One region of the Dehalobacter sp. DCA genome, then DNA from elsewhere that is predicted to be linked to it. Evidence: riboswitches for the same ligand, from Rfam matches in the RefSeq annotation. Region 1 holds a riboswitch; each other region holds the start of a gene.
What was found. Region 1 has a riboswitch for cyclic di-GMP ahead of DHBDCA_RS06445 (hypothetical protein). Riboswitches for the same ligand answer to the same signal wherever they lie in the genome.
Positions count from the first base shown of each region.

Region 2: it holds a riboswitch for cyclic di-GMP, as region 1 does, so the genes downstream of both, DHBDCA_RS08175 (HD-GYP domain-containing protein) here and DHBDCA_RS06445 (hypothetical protein) in region 1, are expected to answer to the same signal.
Region 3: it holds a riboswitch for cyclic di-GMP, as region 1 does, so the genes downstream of both, DHBDCA_RS13100 (DUF5667 domain-containing protein) here and DHBDCA_RS06445 (hypothetical protein) in region 1, are expected to answer to the same signal.
Region 4: it holds a riboswitch for cyclic di-GMP, as region 1 does, so the genes downstream of both, DHBDCA_RS07690 (ArsB/NhaD family transporter) here and DHBDCA_RS06445 (hypothetical protein) in region 1, are expected to answer to the same signal.

Region 1 is NC_018866.1:1,351,540-1,354,655, forward strand. It holds gene DHBDCA_RS15565 (recombinase family protein) at 1-127, opposite strand, end outside; gene DHBDCA_RS06435 (sigma-70 family RNA polymerase sigma factor) at 688-1,104, opposite strand; gene DHBDCA_RS06445 (hypothetical protein) at 1,406-1,621, opposite strand; cyclic di-GMP riboswitch class I at 1,694-1,781, opposite strand; gene DHBDCA_RS06450 (helix-turn-helix transcriptional regulator) at 2,014-2,430, shown strand; gene DHBDCA_RS06455 (ImmA/IrrE family metallo-endopeptidase) at 2,474-2,995, shown strand.
Region 2 is NC_018866.1:1,703,059-1,706,174, forward strand. It holds gene DHBDCA_RS08165 (DUF3795 domain-containing protein) at 1-474, opposite strand, end outside; gene DHBDCA_RS08170 (iron chaperone) at 531-920, opposite strand; cyclic di-GMP riboswitch class I at 1,027-1,112, shown strand; gene DHBDCA_RS08175 (HD-GYP domain-containing protein) at 1,208-2,269, shown strand; partial or broken gene DHBDCA_RS08180 (CoA-binding protein) at 2,330-2,644, opposite strand; partial or broken gene DHBDCA_RS08185 (IS3 family transposase) at 2,722-3,116, opposite strand, start outside.
Region 3 is NC_018866.1:2,712,997-2,716,112, forward strand. It holds gene DHBDCA_RS13100 (DUF5667 domain-containing protein) at 55-1,293, opposite strand; cyclic di-GMP riboswitch class I at 1,407-1,491, opposite strand; gene DHBDCA_RS13105 (cell wall-binding repeat-containing protein) at 1,587-3,116, opposite strand, start outside.
Region 4 is NC_018866.1:1,595,455-1,598,570, reverse strand. It holds gene DHBDCA_RS07695 (NADH-dependent [FeFe] hydrogenase, group A6) at 1-390, shown strand, start outside; gene DHBDCA_RS07690 (ArsB/NhaD family transporter) at 387-1,661, opposite strand; cyclic di-GMP riboswitch class I at 1,790-1,933, opposite strand; gene DHBDCA_RS07685 (glycosyltransferase family 2 protein) at 2,033-3,116, opposite strand, start outside.

The sequences.
Region 1 (3,116 bases):
TAATAAAGCTTGCAATGCCGGACGGGGATTTCTCAAAATAGAATTCCTGACACTCTCCGTCAAGCCCGTACACATATCCGATAATTAGCTCCTTCTTTAGCAATTCAGCTAACACTTTCTTTTCCATTACGTTTTCCTCCCTGATATTTTGAATTTAATCTCAGAAGGATACGGCAGGACGAAAAAAAGACCGCCCTGCCGCATAGTTTCCGAGATCAAAAATAATCTGCTTGTTCTTCATTGCGAATTGCCGCTTCTATTCGACACTACTTCCCGAAGCGAAAAAACCTTACGGCTCTTAGGGCGGCAGCATAAATGGTTTGCCGGTTAAGCAAACGCCATAGGAATTTAACCTCTCCCAGGATCTCTGCGAGCCGCCCCCATTGCTTGAGTCTGTGGCTGGGCGGAAGTAGCATTATCACTGTCCATTTCATTGCGAAACAGTCCACCACGGACTGTTTTATGACCGGGCGTTCCCGCTCGTCACCTTCGATGCCATCGGTTCGACGGATGAAATCCATCCGCAGGCAGTCTTGGCGCGCCCGTCAACGTCGCTGCCGCTTTTCACACGGCTGGACAGCTCATGTATCTATGCTGCCGGATATAATATTTTCAAAGAACAACAGGAGATAAACAATTCCCCTCACTTCTTTAGGGAAAAAAGTGAGGGGTTGGACCAAAAAACTTTTATTTTTCTAAAAGTTTTTTGAGCTGACTCAATATTCGTTTTTTGCGATTGTGTATGGTCATGCGAGGAATACCAGTTTCTGCAGACAATTGATGCTCACTTTTTTTGAGGTAATAAAGCGCTATAATCAGCTGACGTTCATTTTCATTTAACTGCAGCAGACATTGTTTAAGCCTTTTAACCATATCGCGCTGAACAATTACATCCTCCATGGAATCCTCTGCAGTAGAAATTATGTACTCCACGGAGATGCCTTTCTCATTGCATCCTTCAAGCGAGATATTGTTATCCTCCGCCAGCTTGTCCATGTATTTCTCTCTGTCCCGGCAGTGGTAATATGCTTTGTAGACCTCCTTGGCCACTGTGACACGCGTCCCTCTGACCAGCAGGGTATATTTTTTATCATGGCTATTCATAAGCTTGTCCTCCATTTCGTGAATCTGAAAATCCGGAAATGAAGAACAAGCGGAGGAGATCGGCAGCGAACCGCTGTTTTGTTATTGCATAAAATAAAAGCCACTGGTTTTGCTCCTTTCTGGGGAGCCAAACGAGCAGCTTCTTCTGAATGCAGAACCGGCCGGGCCTGACGCATAGCAATAGTGCTACTCGTCAGGCCCGGCCGGCACCTTTATAATCACTCCGCTTTACAAGGGGAGGATAGCGTCAAGCGCTGGAATCGAATATCATAAGTTCATTTATTTGATTGTGCAGTCTGCCTTATAGCTTGAGGTCTGAGAACTTCTTACTCTTATAGACCTCGTTATTGTCCAGCAAAATTGAAACCTGAGACTTGCATAGATGACACTTTACGTTTACAACATCACTTTCAGCCTCACTCGTTTCAGCTAACAGGGCCAGTGCCTCAGCATTTCCGCTGTAATCAGCAATTCGGCGTCCGCAATTCGGACATTTGAGCATTATCTTTTTCACCATCTCGTACCCTCCTGCATTATTTTCTCTATCAATACAAACGCCTGCTCTTAAAAAGGGCAGGCATTCGCAAAGATCGGCAGCCAGGCTGTCATAGCGCGGCAAACGCTTTAGACCCTCGGCTTTGCGTCCCTGCCTTTAGACAGGTTTGCCCTTAACTTTATTTACATTTAGCTGTCAGAGTAATTAAAGCCGTCATGCGCTTTGCAGACGGTAATTTTCCGGCAATCCGTTGGTTCAATCGTTTTCACAGAAGAAATAACTCTTGACACTATGTGCAACATGAATTATTATAAATGTGCATGTTATCTGCATATTTGAATTATATGCAATTTACTTTCACTTGTCAATATACAATATGAAACTTACCTGCTTATTATAGGAGGGCGGTCTACATGAAATTCGGAGAAAAAATAAAAAATGCCCGCGTCGCAAAAGACATGACGCAGGCGGAACTGGCGCAGGCGGTCGGAGTATCTCTGCGAACAATGGTCAGCTATGAAAACGGAGATTGCTATCCCAAGAAACGCGAGGTATACGGGAAGCTTGCTGCAGTTTTAGGTGTTGAGATGAATTATCTTCTAACCGAGAATGAGGAGTTTATAAATGCTGCCGGAGAAAAATACGGCTACCGTGGAAAGAAGCACGCTCAGCAGCTCATCACAGAGGTCAGCGGCCTTTTTGCCGGAGGCGACATGGATGACGAGGATTTGGATGCCGTTATGAGGGCAATCACCGACGCTTATTGGATAGCCAAGGAGAAAAACAAAAAGTACACGCCGAAAAAGTACCGCAATGCAGACAAGGAGTAGTCCGTTTTTTTGGACTGCTGCTGTGATAGAATTAGCATAGGGGGTGAATTCATTGAACAAGGCGCATATTTATAAATCAGCTGAAAAATATATCAAGCGCTTCGGAACGCGTGATCCTTTTGCCATAGCAGACGAGCTGGGCATTGAGGTTCTGTTCCGCAATGACTTCACTAAACTGAAAGGGCTTTACCGCGTGATTCAGCGCAACCGCTTCATCTTTTTGAATGGTAACTTGCCGGAACAGGTGCAGACTTTGGTATGCGCCCATGAGCTCGGCCATGACGCACATCATCGGAATCTTGCCGATGACAGTCCTTTCCGTGAATACGTTCTTTATTCCATGAATACGCGTCCAGAGTACGAAGCCAATTTATTTGCAGCTTCACTGCTTCTTCCCGATGATGAGGTTCATAAGTATGCCTGTGAAGGTTATGACGTTGTCCAGATTGCAGCCATGATGAACACAGATATTAACCTCATGCTGATAAAGATGGGAGACATGAATTCAAGAGGCTACTCGTTTAATACAGCTTATACACCACGCTCAGATTTCTTGATCAGATAACCGTTCTTTCTGAGGAAGGATACAGACATGGCTGACACTAAAGTCTATGTGCCTGCGTGGTCGCCTATGACAAGGACGGTTTATTATTGTTGAACGATGATAAAAAAATGATAACGCGAAA
Region 2 (3,116 bases), 350 kb from region 1:
ATCCATATGATGGATCTTATCCATCATATTATTCAGGACGGAAAGCGGCAGCAGGTTGACCGCCAGACAATAAAATCCCTTTGATTTGCCGTCGTTGTAATTCGTGATTAGTTCGCCTAAAATTTTGTGTTTTTCCGTCAGTTCTTCAAGATAATTTTGAAGGTCTATTTTAGCCTTGGCCTGATCCTGCAATACATTTTGATAGGATATAAAGGAATCGGCCTCGCTTGGAGCCTGATACCTCTCACATGGATAGACACTGCATTCAAAACAGTATTCAACATTTTGATGCTTTTTATTACAGGTAATTACGGCACAGGAAGGATGCTTCAAAAAAAAGTCCGGACCCCCGCAGCCGGGGCACTTTGAAGAACCGTCCGTATGAAAGCGCGGACAGAGACAGCAATTCAATCCGCATAATGAAAAGTCGGCGCATTTTCGCCTGTATTCTTTACTTACCATTGATTTAACCATCGCATGCATCTCCTGATAAACATTTTTTAGCATTTCCCAAACATTAAGGGCCGTATCTAAACATCGCAGCACGGAATTCTTCTTGGGATATGCGCGTTCTCCGCGACTCTGTACTTCACGATCTTGCTTATTAACTCATACGGAATAGGCTTATTTAATGGGAATTGTACCGATCCTTTAGCTCCCTTATAACCGGCCAGTTCCTGTTTAAAGGCTTCAATCCCGCTTGGTGTCGGATAAAATCCAATGTGGTTTTTGAATGCTGCGAAATGAACGAGATTACCGTTCAGTACAAACGTAGGCATCTGATAGCTTATCTTTTCCACTGCGTCCGGTGCTGCTTCTCTTATCACATTTCTAATTGCTCTTAATATTTCCTGTGTCTCATCAGGGAACTGCAAAATATACCCATCAACTGATTCATGAACCACTTTATCCGCTCCCATTTTTAGTTTCTCCTTTAAATTTTTCCGAATAACCCCTGTAGAACCTGAAAGCGATGTGCTACAATAGTTCTATGACCGAAATATCAATCGAATAGGGATACAGGAGCAACGACAATGGCAAACTTGGTGAAAGCCAGGGACGCAAAGCTATGGGTCTTCCAGAATAATTCTGATGACTGCCAGGCCACCGAATCCGCTCAGGTTTGTTTTGAATGTCGCCATGCAATCTGCTGGTGATTTTTTTGTTGCTTCAGCTAGCACTGATTTATCGGAAAGGAAGATTACAATTGCGTCAGGTAAGTGTAAACCGGCTTCAAAAGGGAGACGTATTGGGACGAACCATTTTCTCGCATAACGGCCGTTCATTACTTGGGAAAGGAGTCACGCTGACCTCCCCCTATATCGAGCGGCTGAAAGAGCTGGGCATCAGTATTGTCTATGTGGACGATGACGAAACGAAGGATATTGTTATCGAAGATGTCATTTCCGAGGAAAACAGGCGGGAGGCAATGAACTCCATTGAGCATTCAGCGGAAGCGGTACGAATCGGTAAAGACCTCAATGGTTTTCAGGTAAAAAAGACGGTAAACAACATCATCGGAGACGTTCTGTTTCAAGAGAAGATATTTCTGAGCCTGACAGATATGCGGAGCTATGACAATCAAGTTTATGCGCATTCAGTCAGTGTTTGTGTCCTTGCGACAATTTTGGGCAAAGCTTTGGGACTGGATAAAGATACCCTGGAGGCGCTGGCGGTAGGGGCTTTGCTTCACGATATAGGGACTGTCAAGCTGCCAAAAGAGCTTGTCGCCAAACGTGAGGCCTTTACTCTGAAGGAAAATGACCTATATAAGACGCATACCGTACATGGATTTGAAATACTTCGGAACAAATCGGAATTAAACTTATTGAGTGCGCATATTGCTTTGCAGCATCACGAATGGCTGAACGGAAACGGCTATCCCCGGAAGCTGTCCGGCCGGCACCTCCATGTCTTGGCTCAAATCGTAGGGCTGGCCGACTTCTATGATAATCTGGTCAATGATGGCCCGGGCCACTCCCGGATCGTCCCGCATGAAGCCTGTGAAATTGTGATGGGATGTGCGAACAAGCTATTCTCCCAGCAGTTGGTTGTAACGTTCTTAAAGCATGTTGCGGCCTATCCGACCGGCTGTACCGTTAAGCTCAATACAGGTGAAGTTGGGATTGTGGTTGACCAAAATAAAAGTTTGCCGATGCGCCCGATTATCAGGGTATTAATCGCCGACAAAGGGCTGGCCCATGTCCAGGCTAAGGAATATAACCTTGTCGAAGATCTTACAACCTTTATTGTATCCATTGTCGAGTGAAGCTGATCCATTTCTTGAAAAAAATTGCCGGCTCAAATGTTTTTTGAGCCGGCTAACCTACTATTTTGGAAGTTTTCCAAACACCTTCAGTACGGACCGGTGGAACGAATGAGGAAACGATGGTTCTGCAAACATTAGGACGCATTGGTCATGGATGACGTTTATATGATTTTCCGTACAATAGTCTATAGCCTCTTTGGATTCAGCCCCCTGCTGAATCCAGATATGTTTGATTCCAGCTTCTACCGCGTCCCTAACGACCTTATTGGTTTGGTCCGGAGGGACGACGATCACTGCACCGTCGGCTTTCTGCGGCAAAGACTGAAGGTTTTCATAGCAGATCTCGCCGTCAATACTGTCCATATTAGGATTTACGGCAAAAACTGACCTTGCCTACGTTTGGTAGACACGGAGAAACCCTAAATAATTATTGTTTTCATTGAATTACGCAATCATGCTGCATCATGCACCTTTAATGGCGCTATGTAATCGTTGGAAGAATGAATGCGATTGCGATTGTAAAAGAGCTCAATGTACTCAAATACTGCTGATCTTGCTTCATCTCTGGTCTTGAAATGCATGTCATTAAGCCATTCTGTTTTCAACTTACCCCAGAATGATTCCATTGGGGCATTGTCATAACAGTTGCCTTTGCGGCTCATGCTGCAAACAAAGTTCTTTTCCTGGTATTAGTTTCTGGTAGTTATGACTGGCATACTGTACACCACGATCTGAATGTAAAATGAGTACCTTCTTTAGGTTTTTTGCGACCGATGGCATTCCTTAGAGCCGATATCACGAGTGACGTTTTCATACGGCTATCCATTGACCAACCGACAATTGAACG
Region 3 (3,116 bases), 1.4 Mb from region 1:
AAGGAGGTATTTAATGTGATTTGAATGATTCTCAGTTATCGAAAATATAAAATCCTATCTTTTTCCTTGCCCTTTACCGTTATGTCCGTTATTTGAAGAGGTATTTATGACCGTGTTCTGAACGGCCTGTGCATCGACTGTTGTTTCATCCGAAGTAGACTGGCCATCGGCTGTGGCATTCTGATCGTCTGCAACTGTTGCATCCTGTTCGTCCCCTGCTTCCAGGCTCTCTTCCTCGCCGCTTACGGCCTGATCTTTATTGGCTTTCTTGTAGTCCTTTATGTTCTGAGCTTGCTCTTTCAGGACTTCTTTGGTTTCTTTCATCGTCTCAACTTTGATTTTCTGAACATCTTTTCTGAGGTCCTGCATGTCATTTTTATATGCTTGAGCCTGTTCTACTTTTCCCAGAGCGGCTGCGATGGCAGCCTCATCACCTGAAGCACGGGCTTGTCCCAATTCCGCCTTGGCTGCTGCAAATTCTTGCACAGCTTCAGCATAGGCTACTTTCGCAGCTACATAGGCTTTAATGGCAATGGTATTCTGGACTTCGGCTTGGATGATATTCTGCATGATCTCAGCCTGTTCTTCCGTCAGATTGCCGCTGATTTTCAGGACAATTTTGTCGGCATCACTTTGGACAAGTTCAATGCTGGCAAGTAGATTGCTGATGACGGTATTTTCTTCTGTGTCAACTGCCACCGTTTCATCCATGGCTGTTTCATCCGTAGTTGTTTCTTCAGTGGTAGCTGCGGTGGTTTCTTCCTCGGCAGTGGTGGCATCTGTACCCGTAGTATCCGTTCCGTCAACTGCTTCGGTATCCTCAATGATCTGTTGAACCTGGAAATTGGCTTTCTTTATCGTATCTGAATAGACTTTCAAAACCTGTTCCATCAAATCCAACTGGTTTTGCTCGGACATGATTTCCGCTTCAGCCAGTCTTTCATTCGCAAACTCGACCAGCAGTTCTGCTTTTCCTTCCGCAGAGAAGGTCACGGCCACCTGAACACTTTCAATCATTTGTTCGAGTGAGTACAGCCAGCTGTCCGGCGTTACACCAGCTTCATCGGCAATTTCTTCATCGACTGTATCAGCTGTAGTATCATTTGTAGCATCATTCGTAGTTTCGTTAGCAGTATCGTCTGTTGTATTCGTAGCATCCTCGCCAGTTGTTATGGTCTCGGATTCAGTTGTTGTAGTGTCACCCGTCACTGTTTCAGCAAAAACATAAGTTGGAGCAACAGCAAAAGTAAAAAGCAAACACAGAACCGATACCAAAATCCTTTTTTTGAACATTTTTCTACTCCTTTCAAAACCTTAATTTGTTGTTCTTGCCGCCTGGGGAGAAAAAAATACCTGCTCCAAGTTCTGGAACAGGTACCCTAATTAAGTGTTAATTCAGTTACCCATTCGGCAACCCGGCTGCCATAACCTTTCGGCTTTAGACCCGTGGCTTTGCGTCTCCGCCTTTCGACGGATTTGCCCTTATCGTGTTAATATGGTTATTATAATTCACCAAAAAACTTAATACAACTGTTGACAGGCATTTTGATACCAACGGAGCACAGAGAATAGGACTTTGGTCATATCTATTCGGTCGTTGCCTCAGCCACTGAGGAATAATCACTTAGACTGCTGCCATTATAGGCCTTGATGTTGTAATAGTATGTTTTTCCTGAAGTGAGCCCAGTATTTGTATATTCAAGAGCGGTTACGGTTGCAATCTTGGTATACGTTCCGGTCTCGGAGGTTGCCCTGTAAATATAATAGGACTCGGCATCACTGACGGTCTCCCAGGTCAATTTGATCTGGCTGGAACTCAATGCTGTAGCTGTCAACGTAGCAGGTACGCTTACTGCGTCTGTCTTGTCATACTTCACAGATGAAAAGGCGCTCAACCCATCGCTTCCGTATGCCTGTATCTTGTAATAATAAGTTTCCTCCGCTGTGAGCCCTGTATCGGTATACGAATTGGTCGAAACAGTTTTGATTTTGGTGTAAGTACCTGAGGATGAGGTTGACCTGTAGATATAGTAATAACTGGCACCATCAACTTCATCCCAACTCAGGTAAATTTCTTTTGAATTCAAGGCAGTTGCCTCAAGGTTTGAAGGGGTATCCAACGCATAGTCTGCATCTGTTGTGTCATACGCCCTTGTGGAATAGTCGCTCTCTCCATAGCTGTTATAGGCTTTAACTTTATAATAGTAAGTTTTTCCAGCTGTGAGACCATCATCCGTGTAAGAGCTCGTTTGGACGGTATCAATTTTTGTATAGGTCCCGGTAGATGATGTCGCTCTATAAACATAGTAGCCTGTCGCATCGGTTACCGCATCCCAGTCCAGATCAATCTCGATCGGGCTTGAGGCAATAGCAGTCAGATCATCCGGTATGGCAGGTATCTTGCTGCTTGTTCCCGACACTGATGCGACCATACTGTTTAAGACAGATGATGACAGGACATTGGAACTTCCAAATGCGGTAAATGACGATATATTTTGATCCTTAATATAGTTTAAAAGAGAAAGGCTCACCGAACTGCTGACCAGAAAGACTGGCGCATTATTTTTAGCTGCAAGTGCCGAGCCGGTTAATGCATCCGGGTAGTTTTCACCGGTTGCAGCGTAACAGTTTTTAAAATCAAAGCTACTCGCAAAATATTTGATAATACTGAGGTTCGTTGTGTACCGGCTATCACCGTTCAGTCTCACAGGGGAAGGCAGCTTGTTATAAATGCTGTCGCTAATTGCACCGGTACCTCCGACCACAATCGTAGTCGTGACTTTACTTTTTAAGTAAGAAAGAATATCAGACTGGATCGAATACTTGTCCGTTAGCAGAATCGGATACCCTTTAATCCCGGCTATCGAAGCAATAGACAATGCATCAGGGAAATTGCTCCCGGTAGCAACCACTGCCTGGTCAAAAGTTCCTATCTTTTCCGCTACCAGCAAGGATGTATTATAGCGGTCCGTACCGGCAATTCTGGTAACGCTGATACCAAGGTTTTTAATTGCCTGTTCGACCGAGGACGATATTATTCCAGTTCCTCCGATAATAAATACTTGCTTTACCCCAAGGCTGGCCAATTCACTTTTTGCCTGCGCATTCAGTTCATA
Region 4 (3,116 bases), 240 kb from region 1:
GAGCAGCTCCGGGGAGATGGAGGTTTGCGAAAGGCCACAGTTCAAATCGGCGACAAGATGCTACGGATTGGCATTGCCAGCGGGCTCGGAAACGCCCGGACCCTGCTCGAGGAAATCAGGGACGGTAAGAATCAATATGAAGCCATTGAAATTATGGCTTGTCCCGGAGGCTGTGTTGCCGGAGGTGGGCAGCCCTACCATCACGGCAATTTTGAAATTGTCCGCAAGCGTCAGGAAGCGATCTATCAGGAAGATAAAAATAAAAAGATCAGAAAATCTCATGAGAATTCAGAAATCCAGAAACTTTATCAGGAATATCTGGGCCAGCCTTTCAGTGACACTGCCCATAGATTGCTTCATACTCATTTTGAAGAGAGAGAAAGAATCTAATAGTACCGCAGCAAAATATACGCCGAGGCGATCACAATGGATAGAAGCATGAACGGAAATGCGATCAGGAAGTATTTTTTGTAGCTGATCGTATAGCCGTTTTTTTCGGCAATCCCTGAGACAATGACGTTGGCCGAGGCACCGACAATGGTGCCGTTTCCGCCCAGGCAGGCGCCCAGAGCCAGAGACCACCAGAGCGGCTGGAGCTGTTCTGGGGTCAGCCCGCCGAGGACCCCGATTTTTTGAATCAACGGAATCATGGTGGCCACGAACGGAATATTATCGACGAAAGCTGAAAAAATAGCGGAAAGCCAGACAATCAGCATCGCCATGACGACCGGCACACCGCCGGTAAGCCCAAGGCTCCATTCAGCAACCTTGTCCAGGACGCCGACTTCGACCAATCCTCCGACTAAAACGAATAATCCGGTAAAGAAGAAGATCGTCGGCCATTCAATCGCCAGAAATACCTCTTCCGGTTCCTCACGGCTCAGCACCATGAGCAGCATGCCTCCGGCCAGCGCAATCGTAGCGGTCTCAACATGGATGACGGCGTGCAGCATAAAACCGACAATGGTCAGAGCGAGCACGGCCAGGCTTCTTTTGAGCTGGGCCCAGTCTTTAATATAGTCGTATTCATTTTGCGACAGCAGCAGGGCGATGGATTCCTTATCGGTCTTTAGCTTTTGGCGATAAAGAAAATAAAAGCCCAATAGGGTAACAGCCAAGATCACAATCGTCACAGGTGCCAGGTTCACCATGAAATCCATAAAAGTAAGCTCTGCCGGTCCGGCAATCATGATATTCGGAGGATCACCGATCAGGGTCGCGGTTCCCCCGATGTTGCTGGCTAGAATCTGGGTAATCAGAAAAGGTATTGGGTTTAATTTCAAGGTTTCAGCAATCACAATGGAAACCGGAACGACCAGCAAAACAGTCGTCACGTTATCCAGAAAAGCCGATAAAATGGCAGTCAGTATAGCCAAAGAGATCAGCAGTCTGATTGGATTGCCTTTGACTTTCTTAGCGACCCAAATAGCCAGAAAGCTGAAGACACCGGAACGTCTGGTCAGATCGACAATGATCATCATGCCGATAAGTAAGCCCAGCGTATTCCAGTCGATGTGTTCCACAGCAGTCTCCTGCGGGAATATACCTAAAAGAATCAGGAGACAGGCACCGAGGGCCGCGGCGACAGCCCGCGGGATTTTCTCCGTTACGATCAGTGCATACGTAGCTACAAAAATAACAAGGGTCAGAATCAAGGTCATGAATCGTACACCTCCATCATTAGTGTGGTCAATTTTTATTGGCCTAACCGGTTAGAATATACAAAATAGTTGAAATAAAAAAGAGCAGATCCATAAAAGGAACTGCTCTCCCCTGAGAAGTTCAAAATCCTTGTAGTCTGGCAATCCTGTCAGAATATCCTGGAAATGCATTTGGATTCCATTCATTTTGTATTGCATGCATTTTCAAATTCCCTGATTTAGACCCATGACTTTAGCGTCCTTCACTTTCGTGAAGTTTGCCCCAACACATTAAGAACCATATTATATTTTAATTGAAATCTGAAAAATCCTGATCAACCGGATTGTGTCTAGAAAAGAAGTATAGCATCTTCGTTCATGTTTTGTAAAGATCAGTTCGATCTTCTCAAATAATATTCAAAATTCTCGAGTGCCCAGGCATCATGGTACAAATTCCCTTCCCGGGATGCAGGGTCCAAAAGTGAGGCGCAATAGGCTGTTCTTTTTCCATCGGCTAGCTCTTGAAATACTTCGAGGTATTTCCATTTGGCCTTTTTGGCAAAGCTTTCGTTACTGTTGGCCTGCTTGGCCAGCATAAAGCAGGTTTTTATGCTTCTGTTCAGCGTGCAGAGGTTTTGGGCCTGACACTTGTCACAGCCGATGAACTGGGTCATATCAATTTCCACGGTCGTGACAAAGCCGACTTTGAAAGGTGTATAATGCACAATCCTTGGTGATAATTCAGCATCGCCATACCCGCATTCCTCATTCCAATAACCGATCCGGTCAATGAGCTCGGGCCGTAACCCCTGAAGACATCCCGGAATAAAATCCATGATTACATCAATGCCGGCATTTCTCAGCTGAAGATAGGACAGATCATTATTGACCTGAGGAATGACGGGAGGGAGAAATCTCGGATAAGGGTTATCTCGCATGGTTCCTAAGAGACCGACTTCCGGAAAAGCTTCAAATATTTCCATATACCTGGTCAGCCAGTTTTTGGTCTTGATATAGACATCGCTGTCAATCGTGAAGAAATACTGGTTGGGTTTTCTTTTTCTGAGGTTGTAGTTCAGGACATAGATCGGCCCCCGGTTAACCTTAAAGCGTGTTTTGGATTTAATTCTTTTGTCCTGAAGGCTTTTGATATAATTCCAGGTATCATCTTTGGAGTTGCAGTCGATGATATGCATTTCAAAATCTTCGTCTGAATCCAAAATCTTGTTTAGGTTCTGCATGGTAAGCCCGAGACGGTTGAAGGTAACATAGCTGATAAAAGGAGGAGGGGAGGTGCTGTCTGTCGGGTTCTGTACAGAAGGTTCGATGATTTCTTCCAGGATCCCAGGATATAGAATCTGTTGAAGGATGGCGTCGTCGTCTAATTCTTCCCAGTCAATGTTTTTTGGAACCGCTTGTAGAGAAATTTCCGCAGCAGGGGTGTCAGCGGCTACCTGAACAGGGAAGGGGCTGACG